Regions from separate parts of the Acidovorax sp. AC410 genome, predicted to be linked through region 1. Evidence: predicted binding sites of a transcription regulator. Region 1 holds the regulator's gene; the other holds the start of a gene.
What was found. Region 1 encodes FNR, which switches genes on or off when oxygen is low (the NO sensors DNR and NnrR bind a similar motif). Its sites were predicted from a motif close to TTGATNNNNATCAA; they were not measured.
Positions count from the first base shown of each region.

Region 2: cyoA (ubiquinol oxidase subunit II) is a predicted target of FNR. The motif match lies at 2,012-2,025, and genes of this name have one in related genera.

Region 1 covers NZ_CEEDCG010000001.1:4,286,597-4,290,618, reverse strand. The annotation lists gene hemN (oxygen-independent coproporphyrinogen III oxidase) at 1-1,241, opposite strand, end outside; gene fnr (fumarate/nitrate reduction transcriptional regulator Fnr) at 1,414-2,133, shown strand; gene AC0IZS_RS19910 (histidine phosphatase family protein) at 2,138-2,746, opposite strand; gene AC0IZS_RS19905 (MBL fold metallo-hydrolase) at 2,718-3,689, opposite strand; gene AC0IZS_RS19900 (Bug family tripartite tricarboxylate transporter substrate binding protein) at 3,811-4,022, opposite strand, start outside.
Region 2 covers NZ_CEEDCG010000001.1:3,915,145-3,919,166, forward strand. The annotation lists gene cyoB (cytochrome o ubiquinol oxidase subunit I) at 1-830, opposite strand, end outside; gene cyoA (ubiquinol oxidase subunit II) at 855-1,919, opposite strand; gene AC0IZS_RS18120 (MFS transporter) at 2,198-3,538, shown strand; gene AC0IZS_RS18125 (LysR substrate-binding domain-containing protein) at 3,787-4,022, opposite strand, start outside.

The DNA of each region.
Region 1 (4,022 bases):
TGCATGCCTTCGAGCTGCTCCAGTTCGGCCGCAAAGGTGCGCCGGAAGTCGATCAGCCAGCCCGCCTCGATGGATTCGAACAGCAGCTCCCCCTGGCACATCAGCGCCATGATGACGGCGCGGCGCACCAGGTCGTCGCGGTTCAGCGCCAGGCCGCGCACCACGGGCAGGCGGCCCTGGTCCAGCAGGTCGTAGTACTCGTCCAGGGTCTTGGCGTTCTGGCTGTAGGTGGCGCCCACCCGGCCGATGGCCGAGACCCCGAGGGCGATCAGGTCGCAATCGGGCTGGGTGCTGTAGCCCTGGAAGTTGCGGTGCAGCCGCCCCTGGCGCTTGGCCACGGCCAGCGCATCGGTGGGCAGCGCGAAGTGGTCCATGCCCACATACACATAGCCCGCGTCCATGAATTGCTGCAGCGAGCGCGAGAGCATGGCCACCTTGGAAGGCGCCGCCGGCAGCTCGGCCGGCACGATGCGCCGCTGCGGCTTGAAGCGCTCGGGCAGGTGCGCGTAGGCATACAGCGCAATGCGGTCGGGCCGCAACTGCTTGACCTGCTCCAGCGTGCGGTCGAAGGATTCGGGCGTCTGCCGCGGCAGGCCATAGATCAGGTCCACGTTGACCGACTCGAAGCCCAGGCTGCGCGCCGCCTCCACCAGCGCAAACACCTGCCCGGCCGGCTGCACGCGGTGCACGGCCTTCTGCACGTCGGCATCGAAGTCCTGCACGCCAAAGCTCAGGCGGTTGAACCCGAGCTCGGCCAGCACCGCCAGGCGCTCGGGGGTCACGGTGCGCGGGTCCACCTCGATGGAGTATTCGCCGCCCGGCGCAAACGTGAAGCTGCGCCTGAGCACCGCCATCAGCTCGCGCAGCTTGTCGTCCGACAGAAAGGTGGGCGTGCCCCCGCCCAGGTGCAGCTGGCTCACCATCTGGCCCGTGCCGCAGTGGGCCGTGTGCAGCGCCACCTCGCGCGCCAGGTAGCGCAGGTAGACGTCGCCCCGGTCGTGGTGCCTGGTGATGATCTTGTTGCAGGCGCAGTAGTAGCACAGCGATTCGCAGAACGGAATGTGTACATACAGCGACAGCGGCAGCGCCTTGCCCGGCGTGCCCGCCTTGCGCTGGGCCAGTGCCAGCACATACTCGTCTTCGCCAAAGGCTTCTACAAAACGGTCCGCCGTGGGGTAAGAGGTATAACGGGGACCAGGCACATCGAAACGGCTCAGAAGTTCGGGCGTCACAGCGGTCATTTGGGGGAAATCCTTCTTTGGTAAGGACTTTGCCGCAGCCGTTGCCCACCGACCTTGATGTAGATCAAGTGTTCACGGAGTCAGAGTGGCGACAATTTGATGCATGTCAGCCACCACCACGCTCCTCTCCCCGGACACGGTCCGCCCGCGCATCCAACCAGCGTCCACGCCCATGAACCCGCTTGCCATCAAAGTCGCCTGCTCCAACTGCAACCTGCGCGAGCTGTGCATGCCCGTGGGCCTGGACGAGAAGCAGCTGGAGCGCATCGACGAGATCGTGGCCGTGCGGCGCAAGATCAAGCGCGGGGGCACGCTGTTCCACAACGGCGAGATGTTCACCTCGCTGTACGCCATCCGCACCGGCTTCTTCAAGACCTGCGTGGCCACCGAGGACGGGCGCGACCAGGTGACGGGCTTTCAGATGGCGGGCGAGATCATCGGCCTGGACGGCATCGTCAACGACCACCACACCTGCGACGCCGTGGCCCTGGAGGATGCCGAGGTCTGCGTGATGCCGTTCGACCGCATCGAGGAGCTCTCGCGCGAGGTCACGGCCCTGCAGCACCATGTGCACAAGATCATGAGCCGCGAGATCGTGCGCGAGCACGGGGTCATGCTGCTGCTGGGCAGCATGCGCGCCGAGGAGCGCCTGGCCGCCTTTCTGCTGAACCTGGTGCAGCGCCTGCACGCGCGCGGGTTCTCGCAGTCCGAGCTGGTGCTGCGCATGACGCGCGAAGAAATCGGCAGCTACCTGGGCCTCAAGCTCGAAACCGTGAGCCGCACCTTCTCGAAGTTCGCCGAGGACGGCATCGTCGAGGTCAAGCAGCGCCATGTGCGCATCCTCGACACCGATGCCTTGAAGCGCATCGTCAACTCGCAGACGTGTAACTAACCCCTCAGACCTGGACCTGCAGGCGGGCCAGCACCTCGGTCTTGCCGCTGCGGTCTGCGCGCAGGATCAGCGCCTCGCCCGAACTGGTGTTGGTGCTGGCCAGATCGGACAGCACGAACATATGGGTGAACCAGGCCTCGAAACTCCCGCGCCGGGCCGAGGCGGCCACCAGCGCCTGGCGCAGCTCGCGCAGGTGGCCGGCACCGGTGGTCTCCGGCGCGCCGCGCGGCGAGCCCAGCGCGGGCCACACCTGGGGGGCGGCAAATGCCAGCGTGGCACTGTCGATGCAGCGGCACCAGGGGCTCGAAAGCACCTTGGCCGGCTGCAGCTGGCGCTCCTTGAACCACGCCCCGGTGCGCCGCGCCTGCTCGCGCCCTTCTTCGCTGAGGTTGCGCTGCGTGCCGCAATCGCCCAGGCGAAACCCCGGTGGATCGAAGGTGCCAGGTGCCAGCGCATGGCGGAACGCGGCCACCACCCCGCCCTTGCGCAGCAGGGCCTCGGCCTCGGCGTCCTGGGCGGCCCAGGCGTGCAGCGTGGTCAACGCCAGCCCGGCGCCCAGCACGGTGCGCCGGCCAACGGCCGCTTCAGGCTGCGGGCTGGAAGGCATAGCCATTGCCCGATGCCGCCATGCGCCCGAATGCCGGGAACGGGAAGTGAAAGCCCCCCAGCATGGCATTGCTGGCGGTGATGCGTTGGAACACCTCGCGCCGCACCTTGCGCGCGGCCTCGGCATCCATGTCGAAGGTCACGGCCCAGTCGGGGTTGCGTGCGAAGAGGGCCGGCACATTGGTCAGGTCGGCCACGTAAAAGAAGTTCTGGCCGGCGGACTTGAGCTCGAACAGCGTGTGGCCCGGTGTGTGCCCGTAGGCCGCCACGGACTGGATGCCCGGCGCCACTTCGGTGCCCGCCCCGAACTGCACCAGCGTGTCGGCCGGCATGGTGGCAAAGGTGCGGCGCACGTTCTCGAAGGCGCCCTTCATGCCCGCAGGGGCAGCCGCCATGCGGGCATCGTCCATCCAGAAGGCATGCTCGGCGGCCGGCACCAGCACCTTGGCCTTGGGGAAGGTCAGCGCGCCCGCCTTGTTGCGAATGCCGTTGATGTGGTCGCCGTGGTAGTGGCTGATGAGCACGGTGTCGATGTCATCGGCCTTCAGGCCTGCAGCGGCCAGGCTGTCGAGCAGCTTGCCGGTGGTGGGGCCGCCAAACTCACCCAGGCCCGTGTCGATCAAAATCTTGCGCCCGCCTGCCAGCACCAGGAAGGGGGTGTAGGGCACGTCGATGTAGTCCATGGGCAGGCCCTGCGAGGTGAGCAGCGCACGCACTTCGGCAAGCGGCGCGTTCTTCACGAACTCCTCGCCCAGCGGGCGGCGCGTGATGCCATCGACCAGCGCCACCACCTCCGCATCGCCCACCTTCATGCGCCGAAAGCCGGGGTTGGGCAAGGTGGGCGTACCGAAGTTGGGCGCGTTCTGCGCCCACACGGGCACGAACGAGCCCGCAGCGTAAAAGGCGGGGGCGGCAAGCCCAGCACCCAGGAAATGGCGACGTGACAGCATGAAACTCTCCGGTATTGAGTTGAACTGATGAGTTTTCAACTGTAACGGGGAGTGGCACGATGGCACCAGACCCGCTGCAAACCTGTAGGCGCCATGGGGTTTTGCCGGGAGCCCGCGGTCCTCAATCGAGGGTGATGCGCTGCGCCTTGATCAGCTTGTGCCACCGGTCCGTCTCGGTGCGGATCAGGTCCGCATACTGGGCCGGCGTGCTGGCCACGGGCTCGATGCCGAAGTCCACCAGCTTTTGCTTGACCGCAGGCTGGTTGATGGCGGCGGCCACCTGCTTTTGCAGCGACGCCACCACGTCTGCCGGTGTGCCTGCGGGCGCGACGA
Region 2 (4,022 bases), 370 kb from region 1:
TTGGTGAAGAAGTTGGTGCCGGCATAGCGGTCCAGCGACATCAGCACCAGCGCTGCGGTGAGCACGGGGAACGAAGCCACGATGAGTGCGTTGGTGCACAGGGCCGTCCACGTGAAGATGGGCATGCGCATGAGGTTCATGCCGGGTGCGCGCATCTTGATGATGGTGACGATCAGGTTGATGCCCGAGAGCGTGGTGCCCACCCCGGCGATCTGCAGCGCCCAGATGTAGTAGTCAAGCCCCACCCCCGGGTTCTGCGCCCCCAGGTTGGACAGCGCCAGCCAGCCCGCGGTGGAGAACTCGCCCAGGAACAGCGACACCATCACCAGGATGGCACCGGCGGTGGTCATCCAAAAGCTGAAGTTGTTCAGGAACGGGAAGGACACGTCGCGCGCGCCGATCTGCAGCGGCACGAGGTAGTTCATGAGGCCCGTGACCAGCGGCATGGCCACGAAGAAGATCATGATCACGCCGTGGGCGGTGAAGATCTGGTCGTAGTGGTGCGGCGGCAGGTAGCCCATGTTGTCGCCAAAGGCCATGGCCTGCTGCAGGCGCATCATCAGCGCGTCGGCAAAGCCGCGCAGCAGCATGACCACGCCCAGGATCATGTACATGATGCCGATCTTCTTGTGGTCGATGCTGCAGATCCAGTCGCGCCACAGGGTGCCCCACAGGCGGAACTTGGTGATGCCGGCCAGCACGGCCAGGCCACCGAGCACGACGCCGATGAAGGTGATCAGCACGATGGGCTCGTGCGCCATGGGGATCGAGTCCCAGGTGATTCGGCCCAGGGCCCAATGCGGTTCGGTTACAACGGGTGAGGTGGACATGGTCGTCAGTCTCTTAGGCGCGGATCATTGGCGGGAAAGGGTGCGGTCGTGGACCGTGGCGTGGCGCGCTTCGAGGGCGGCCACGATCTGGCCGGCGTTGTCGATGGTGCACACGTCCTGGGGCAGGTTCAGGCCCATGGCCTTCATGTAGGCCTCGCCACCGCGCTCGTCGATGGTCATCATGTGGTGCATGCACATCTTGCCTTCTTCGACGCAGCGGTTGAGCACCTTGTCGTACAGGCCGTCTTCCACGCTGGCAAAGCGCTGCACGGGGTCGCGCTCGCTGGGCTTGACGAGGTTCAGGTAGGTGGTCTTGTCCAGCGCCTTGCCTTCGGTCTTGGCCTTGGCCACCCACTGCTCGAAGTCGCCCTGGCTCAGACCGTGGAACTTGAAGGTCATGCCCGAGAAGCCCGCGCCGCTGTAGTGCGAGGCGATGCCGGGGTACACGCCGGGCTTGTTGATCACGGCGTTCAGCTCGGTCTGCATGCCGGGCATGGCGTAGATCATGCCGGCCAGGTCGGCCACGTAGAACGAGTTCATCGTGGAGGTGGCGGTGAGCTTGAACAGAATGGGGCGGTCCACCGGGGCGGCCAGCTCGTTCACCGTGGCAATGCCTTGCTCGGGGTAGAAGAACAGCCATTTCCAGTCCATGGCGACCACCTGCACCACCAGGGGGGTGGCCTGCGCCTCCAGCGGCTTGGTGGCCGAGATGCGGTCCAGCGGGCGGTAGGGGTCGAGCTTGTGGGTGCCGATCCAGGTCAGCGCGCCCAGCGCGATGATGATCAGCAGGGGCACGGTCCAGATCACCAGCTCCAGCGTGGTGGAGTGGTGCCAGTCGGGGTCGTAGTCCTCTTCGGTGTTGGCGGTGTTGGACTGGCGGTACTTCCAGGCGAACCACAGCGTGAGGGCGATCACCGGGACGATGATGATCAGCATCAGCAAGGTGGCCTGCACGACCATGTGGCCTTGCTGCGAGGCGACGTCGCCTGCGGGGTTGAGGACGACGGCCTTGCTGCAACCGGCGAGGCTGGTGGCTGTGGCCGCCAACGCAAGCCATGCCGGCCCGCGAAGTTGGGGAAGTTTGAACATGTGATGGGCCCAACAAAGGCGTTTAGGGGTAAACGCGAATGACAATTTGCCGCTCAATGTAATAGAGCAGCCAAATTTGTCCATTGGACATTTTGTCCAAGGTCAAGTTTTTGCCCCTTTTTGGGGCAACCAGCGAACACACTGCCAGTACCGAAATCCCTGCGCAGACAGCCTATGGGCATTTGTCCTGCAGGAACGTGGGTGAAACCGCCCTTGTCGGGCCGGGCGGCTGGGTGTAAAACGTGGGTGTATCCGTTACACAACAAGGAACCCTGTTCATGAGCAGTCCCGCCTCTGCTATCTACCCAGCGAATGGCTTTGAAGAAGGCCAGGCATCCCTCTCCCGCGCGGACACCCATGAAGACGTCACCCCCAGCGAAATCGCCGTGGGCGTGATCATCGGACGCTCGTCCGAGTATTTCGACTTCTTCGTTTTCGGGATCGCCTGCGTGCTGGTGTTCCCGTCGTTCCTGTTCCCCTTCATGTCGCGCCTGGATGGCACGCTGGCCGCCTTTGCGCTGCTGGCCGTGGCCTTCGTCGTGCGGCCCATCGGCACCGCCATCTCCATGGCCATCCAGCGGCGCTGGGGGCGCGGCACCAAGCTGACCATCGCGCTCTTCCTCTTGGGCGTGTGTACGGTGGGCATGGCCTTTTTGCCGGGCTACAAGGACCTGGGCACCACGGCCATCGTGGCGCTGCTGATTTTGCGCATCGGCCAGGGGCTGGCGCTGGGCGGCTCGTGGGACGGCCTGCCGTCGCTGCTTGCGATGTCGGTGCCCAAGCACCGCCGCGGCTGGTACGCCATGATCGGCCAGCTGGGCGCGCCCGTGGGCTTCGTGCTTGCGGCCGGCCTGTTTGCCTACCTGTACGCCAACCTCACGGTGCAGGAGTTTCTGGCCTGGGGTTGGCGCTACCCGTTCTTCGTGGCCTTTGCCGTGAACGTGGTGGCCCTGTTTGCCCGCCTGCGCCTGGTGGTGGGGCAGTCGTACACCGAGCTGCTGCAGGACCGTGAGCTGCAGCCCGTGCCCGTGCACGAGGTGATGCGCGACGAGGGCGGCAACGTGCTGCTGGGTGCCTTTGCGGCGCTGGCCAGCTTTGCGCTCTTCCACCTGGTCACCGTGTTCCCGCTGTCGTGGATCACGCTGTACTCGGACCAGCCCGTCACCCAGATCCTGGGCGTGCAGATCGTCGGCGCCTTCCTGGCGGCCGGGGCCATCATGGTCTCGGGCTGGCTGTCGGACCACCTGGGCCGGCGCAAGCTGCTGGGCGGCATGGCGGTGTTGATCGGCGTGTTCAGTTTCATGGCACCGGTGCTGCTGAACAGCGGCGAGGTGGGCAGCACCATGTTCCTGCTGCTGGGCTTTGTGCTGCTGGGCCTGTCGTACGGCCAGGCATCGGGCACGGTGACGGCCAATTTCTCGCCCAAGTACCGCTACACGGGCGCGGCCCTGTCGGCCGACCTGGCCTGGATCATCGGCGCCGCGTTTGCGCCCCTGGTGGCCCTGGGCCTGTCGGCCCAGTTCGGCCTGCTGGCCGTGACGGTGTACCTGCTGTCGGGCGTGGCTTGCACCTTGGGCGCACTGAACCTGAACCGCCGCATGGAGCGCCGCGACCGATAAGAGCGGCTAACAAAACTCTTCTGGCGTCGTTGCCGCGTCTTGTCGTACTAAACGTACTGCCTGTAAGAAATCGGATGTGTAGCGCCTAGCCAGAACCGCTGCGCTGAGTTTTGTTCTCCGATCTTATTTAGATTCACAAGAGAGAGCGAGGGGCGGGCCCACGGGAGGGCGGCCCCGCTGAGAAGCGATGCAAGAACCCGGTGGCTGCCTTGGTGGCCACCGGGTTTTTTGTTGTTCAGAACCTGGTTTCAGGAGTCGCGGCCGATGATCTCGAAGAACGCCCGGATCAGGCGCATGTCCCGGCGCTCGGCCAGGCAGACCACGTGGGCATAGGTCTTGATCTGCGCGTCGCTGATGCGCACCGCGTGCAGGCCCGCGCCGGGTACGTATTCGACCTCGGACACCGCCGCCACGCCCAGGCCCTGCAGCACGGCCTCGCGGATGATCTCGCGGCTGGCCACCTCCATCACCACCGTGGGTTGCA